2 linked regions of the Metabacillus sp. B2-18 genome follow. The protein of the gene in region 1 interacts with the protein of each later gene in a pairwise test. Links are inferred from orthologs where the notes say so. Each region holds a gene or a part of one and is shown in the gene's direction. Other genes may lie near its edges.

What was found.
Region 2: the proteins of lpdA (region 1) and odhB interact in binary tests that used the Escherichia coli proteins (3 or more experiments, as listed by UniProt). The link is inferred for Metabacillus sp. B2-18 from one-to-one orthologs.

The regions. Positions count from the first base shown.
Region 1 is NZ_CP088245.1:1,753,013-1,756,195, forward strand. What follows is about bases 1-2,847. They hold lpdA (dihydrolipoyl dehydrogenase), read left to right. Parts: upstream 1-641; coding sequence 642-2,054; downstream 2,055-2,847. Other genes in these bases: LPC09_RS08795 (dihydrolipoamide acetyltransferase family protein), read left to right, coding at 1-638; LPC09_RS08805 (hypothetical protein), read right to left, coding at 2,104-2,478; LPC09_RS08810 (hypothetical protein), read left to right, coding at 2,738-2,847. In the rest of the region: more of LPC09_RS08810, read left to right, coding at 2,848-2,986. UniProt on the Escherichia coli protein: Lipoamide dehydrogenase is a component of the glycine cleavage system as well as of the alpha-ketoacid dehydrogenase complexes.
Region 2 is NZ_CP088245.1:3,007,910-3,011,056, reverse strand. What follows is about bases 109-2,919. They hold odhB (2-oxoglutarate dehydrogenase complex dihydrolipoyllysine-residue succinyltransferase), read left to right. Parts: upstream 109-795; coding sequence 796-2,043; downstream 2,044-2,919. Other genes in these bases: LPC09_RS15165 (sodium-dependent transporter), read left to right, coding at 2,341-2,919; sucA (2-oxoglutarate dehydrogenase E1 component), read left to right, coding at 109-663. In the rest of the region: more of sucA, read left to right, coding at 1-108; more of LPC09_RS15165, read left to right, coding at 2,920-3,147. UniProt on the Escherichia coli protein: E2 component of the 2-oxoglutarate dehydrogenase (OGDH) complex which catalyzes the second step in the conversion of 2-oxoglutarate to succinyl-CoA and CO(2).

The DNA.
Region 1 (3,183 bases):
CAAAACATACTGCTCCACACGTAACTTTAATGGATGAAGTGGATGTAACAAATTTAGTTTCTCATAGAAAACAATTTAAAAATGTTGCAGCAGAGCAGGGTATTAAGTTAACATATTTACCGTACGTAGTGAAAGCTCTTACTTCAGCACTTAAAAAGTATCCTGTACTTAATACTTCACTTGATGACAAAACAGAAGAAGTTGTTCAGAAGCATTATTACAACATTGGTATTGCTGCTGACACTGAAAAAGGTCTTCTAGTACCAGTTGTGAAAAATGCAGAGCGCAAATCTGTGTTTGAAATTTCTGATGAAATTAACGGACTTGCTACAAAAGCGCGTGAAGGTAAGCTTGCACCAAATGAAATGAAAGGTGCTTCTTGCACAATCACTAACATTGGTTCTGCAGGTGGTCAATGGTTCACTCCAGTAATTAACCACCCAGAGGTTGCTATTTTAGGTATTGGACGAATTGCAGAAAAACCTGTTGTTCGTGATGGAGAGATTGTTGTAGCTCCGGTTCTTGCTTTATCATTAAGCTTTGACCACAGAATGATCGATGGTGCTACAGCTCAAAATGCTCTTAACCACATCAAGCGTTTACTTAACGATCCACAATTAATTTTAATGGAGGCGTAATCGATGGTAGTAGGAGATTTCCCAATTGAAACAGATACTCTTGTCATAGGAGCAGGTCCAGGCGGATACGTTGCAGCAATCCGCGCTGCACAACTAGGACAAAAAGTAACAGTAGTTGAAAAAGCAACACTTGGAGGGGTTTGTTTAAACGTTGGTTGTATTCCTTCAAAAGCGCTAATCGCTGCTGGACACCGTTATGAAGAAGCTAGACACTCTGAAGATATGGGTATCAAAGCTGAAAACGTAACTGTTGACTTTTCAAAAGTCCAAGAATTTAAACAAGGTGTTGTGAAAAAACTAACTGGCGGTGTAGCTGGATTACTTAAGGGTAATAAAGTTGACGTAGTTAGTGGTGAAGCATACTTTGTTGATAACGAAACTGTAAAAGTTATGGACGAAACGTCTTCACAAACTTACAAATTTAAAAATGTAATTATCGCAACTGGTTCACGTCCAATTGAAATCCCTGCTTTCAAATACTCTAAGCGTGTATTAGATTCTACAGGTGCATTAAACCTTCAGGAAATTCCTAATAAGCTTGTTGTAATCGGTGGCGGATATATCGGAACTGAGCTTGGTACAGCGTATGCTAATTTTGGTACTGAAGTAACGTTTATCGAAGCTGCTGACGAAATTCTTGCTGGTTTTGAAAAACAAATGAGTGCGATTGTTAAACGTAACCTAAAGAAAAAAGGAAATGTTGAAATTCACACAAAAGCAATGGCAAAAGGTGTGGAAGAAACAGACAACGGTGTTAAAGTAACATTTGAAGTAAACGGTGAAGAAAAAACTGTTGAAGCTGATTACTTATTAGTTACGGTAGGACGCCGTCCAAACACTGATGAACTTGGTTTAGAGCAAGTTGGTGTTGAAATGACGGATAGAGGTGTTATCAAAATTGATAAACAATGCCGTACAAACATTCCAAACATCTATGCAATCGGTGATATTGTTGAGGGGCCACCTTTAGCTCATAAAGCTTCTTATGAAGGTAAAATTGCTGCAGAAGCAATTGCTGGAGAAAAAGCAGAGATTGATTACTTAGCTATTCCTGCTGTTGTATTCTCTGAGCCAGAATTAGCTTCTGTAGGTTACACAGAAGCTCAAGCAAAAGAAGAAGGCATTGAAGTGAATGCTTCTAAATTCCCATTTGCTGCAAATGGTCGTGCGTTATCACTTAACAATACTGATGGTTTCTTAAAACTTGTAACTCGTAAGGAAGATGGATTAGTAATTGGTGCACAAATCGCTGGACCAAGTGCTTCAGACATGATTTCAGAGTTAGGATTAGCAATTGAAGCTGGTATGACAGCAGAAGATATTGCAATGACAATTCATGCTCACCCAACATTAGGTGAGATCACAATGGAAGCTGCTGAAGTTGCAATTGGTAGTCCAATCCATATCGTAAAATAATAAAGAAAAGGCTGACTATTAAAGTCAGCCTTTTTGCATGTATTTTTTTCTATTTCGATAGAGCGCTTGAAACAGGCTCTAATATATCTTCTTTTGATACGACGGTTCCTTCGATTTGTACTAAAACTTGTTTCTTATCAATAACAAGAAGCGAAGGAAAAGTTTCAATTTCGAATTGATTATGATCTGTTTTCTCTGAGATTATTTTCATATTCTCAAATTCCTCTGGGAAATTCTTTTTAATGTCCAATAAGGCATCATAATAGACTGCTTCACGCTGAATATTTTCATCATCGGAAAAAAACACTAGTTGTTTGTCTTGTGGAATATCTTCATTTAAGGGACCTTCTGAAAACAGCAAATTTTCACATGAAGAAAGAACAATGACTGGTATGATGAAGGCAATAAGTATTGATCTTTTCATCCATGTCCACCTCTTTTTAATAGAATAAAATAGAACAAAATAATTATTTATGTCAGAATTTCATTTATAAAATTCAAAAATATGTATCTAAATTAAACACATTTTATCATAATAATTCAATTTTCTTCCTATTGTCATCTATTTGTTACATAAATGAAAAATATAATGAAGTTTCTATACAAATAATTAAGATTAAGTTTCAAAATCCCTGAAAGAATCTTATATTTTTGCATAAGAATTGATAAAGGGGGAGGATGAAATGAAAAAAACATGGAGCTTGCTTTCTGTTACTCATCTCCTTTTGTGGAGTAGCTATAGCGTGATAGAATGGCTTTCAAAAAAAGATAGCTTATTAGCAAAAATTATCTTATTGGTCATGTTTTTCTATCTTTCATATTTAATTGCCTATACTTTAATAAAGGCGAGGAAAAATGCGATATACTTTTCTCTTTTTTCTCTCCTGCTATTTGCTATTGCAAATCAAATTATTTTGTTTATTTCGGATTGAAAAAATGAGTACCATATTGGTACCCATTTTACTTTTTAACAATATTTTCTTGTTGCAATGATTTTAATAATGAGAAAACAATTAGGATTATATTCACTGCAAAAGAAAGTGATCTAATACTGCAAACAGAGCGCCGATACTACGTTTAAGTTACTTAAATATTTAATTCCTTTATTAAGAACAGTTTGTACTGATAA
Region 2 (3,147 bases), 1.3 Mb from region 1 along the record:
GGATTTGAAGGACAAGGTCCCGAGCATTCCAGTGCTAGGTTGGAGCGTTTCTTACAGTTAGCTGCTGAAGATAGCTGGCAAGTTGCGAATTTAACAAGTGCATCTCAATATTTCCATATATTACGTCGTCAAGCGGACTTGCTAAAGCGTGAAGAAGTAAGACCACTTGTTATTATGACGCCAAAGAGCTTACTAAGAAATCCACAAACTGTATCAGATCTAAATGAATTATGTGAAGGAGAGTTCAAGCCAGTTATTGAACAACCAGGACTAGGCACTTCTCCGGAAAAAGTAAAAAGACTTCTTTTATGCACTGGTAAGGTAGCTACAGATTTAACTGATAAGTTAAATACGATTGAAGGCGATCTGGATTGGGTTCACATGCTAAGAGTTGAGGAACTATATCCTTTCCCTAAGACAATTATTACATCTATTTTGGATCGTTTACCAGCTCTTGAAGAAATTGTTTGGGTTCAAGAGGAACCCCAAAACATGGGAGCATGGACGTTTATTGATTCAAAATTAAGAGAAATTGCACCTGAAGGAGTTCAGGTGAACTATATAGGTAGAAGAAGAAGACAGAGTCCAGCGGAAGGTGATCCGAATATCCACAAAAAAGATCAAGAACGGATCGTTACAGAAGCATTAACTTGGAATAAATAATTATTTAACCATTAATCATCATTTAAATTGAAAAATGCGAGACTTGCTGTTATCATATTATCGCGTTAAATTGATATAGATGTAATAAAAGTGATTCTTTTAACAAGCAAGTTTCTCAAGGGGGAACCAACAATGGCTGAAATTAAAGTACCAGAACTAGCAGAATCTATTACTGAAGGAACGATTGCACAATGGTTAAAACAACCAGGTGATGTTGTTGAGAAGGGTGAATACCTTTTAGAAGTTGAAACAGATAAAGTAAATGTTGAATTAACTGCTGAATTTTCTGGAGTTTTAAAAGAGCTACACAAAGAATCAGGTGATACTGTTCAAGTTGGAGAAACAATTGGGATAATTGATGAGAGTGGTGAAGCTTCTCCTTCACAACCAGAGCAAACAGAGACTAAACAAGAAGCACCGGCGCCACAAGAAGCTCAACAAAACAATGTTGAAGTAACGGAAGAAGAGAAAAAACAACGTACAATTGCCTCACCAGCGGCACGTAAGTTAGCTCGTGAGCGTGGAATAGATTTACAACAAGTTCAAACAGTTGATCCACTTGGCCGCGTACGTAAACAAGATGTTGAAGCACACTCGGGTCAAGAAGCACCAAAACAAGAATCGAAACCAGCTGCACCAAAAGCTGCTACACCAGCCGTACAGGATGATAAACCTGGTAAACCAGTAGAAAGACAAAAAATGTCTAGACGTAGACAAACGATTGCAAATCGATTAGTAGAAGTTCAACAAACAGCTGCTATGTTAACAACATTTAATGAAGTAGATATGACTGCTGTTATGGAAGTTCGTAAACGTCGTAAAGACAAATTTTTCGAACAGCATGATGTTCGTTTAGGCTTCATGTCCTTCTTTACAAAAGCTGTTGTTGCTGCATTAAAACAATATCCACTTCTTAATGCTGAGATACAAGGCAATGAAATTTTGGTGAAGAAATTCTATGATATTGGAATTGCGGTATCAGCTCCAGATGGATTAGTTGTACCAGTTGTTCGTGATGCAGATCGCTTAAACTTTGCAGGTATTGAAGGAGAAATTCTTGATCTTGCTAAGAAAGCACGCGATAACAAATTAAGTCTTTCTGATTTACAAGGCGGAACATTTACGATTACAAATGGTGGTGTTTTCGGATCATTAATGTCAACACCTATCCTAAACGGACCACAAGTTGGTATTTTAGGCATGCACAAAATACAGCTTCGCCCTGTTGCTATCGATGAAAATACAATGGAAAATCGTCCAATGATGTACATTGCCCTTTCATATGATCACCGAATTGTTGACGGAAGAGAAGCAGTAAGCTTCTTATCAACAGTGAAAGAATTACTTGAAGATCCAGAATCATTATTATTAGAAGGATAAGTTTTTAATAAATCTAAGAAGGTTGGCACTAAATGTGTCAGCCTTTTTTCTTTTACTATCAGCAAGGATAAGTTTTATGAATTATAGTATAGAAAACTAAGGCTTTTGCCATTAGGACTTGGCAATAAGCTGTTTTTTTTCTATTAATTCAGTTTTGCTGATTGAATTATTTTAAAATTTAATTTAAATTATCCTAGTAAAATGATAAAATGTGTATTTATATAATATATTTTTCAAAGGTTGATTTTATATTCTTTTGAAAGAAATCTTTGATCAGTAGGATTTTGAGGTGATGTTATGAATAATTCTGTAGAACAATGGTCGTCCAAGCTCTCTTTTATTCTTGCGGCTGCCGGGTCTGCAATTGGTTTAGGAGCGATATGGAAGTTTCCTTATGTTGCGGGGACTAGTGGGGGCGGTGTATTTTTTCTAATCTTTATTTTATTTACTTTACTAGTAGGACTACCACTTCTATTAGGAGAGTTTGTGATAGGTAGAAGTACGAAAAAAGATGCCATTCAAGCATACAAACAAATTGCTCCGAATTCCTCTTGGCACTTAATTGGAAGACTTGGTGTAGTGACTTGTTTTATCTTGTTGTCTTTTTATAGCGTAGTAGGTGGCTGGATCTTAATTTATCTATTTAAAGCTGTTACAGGAAATCTTAGTGGCTTAACAGAGCAGGAGTATGGTGAGTTATTTGGTACTAGCATTTCGGATCCGATTTTAACCGTTTTTGCACAGTTATTATTTTTACTTATTACAAGTTTTGTTGTTTCTAAAGGTGTTTCAAATGGGATTGAAAAAGCAAGCCGAATTATGATGCCTGCGTTGTTTATATTATTTGTCATCTTGATTGTTCGTTCTATTACACTAGATGGCTCCATGGAAGGAATTATTTTCTTTTTAAAGCCTGATTTTACAAACGTAACATCTGAGACGATTTTATATGCGATGGGACAATCCTTTTTTGCCCTAAGTGTTGGAGTGTCAGTTATGGTAACTTATAGCTCTTATTTGTCTAAGAATGAAAACTTACCACAATCGGCAGTTTCAATCGTCGTTCTTAACTTATTAGTTGCGTTTTTAGCAGGATTAGCAATT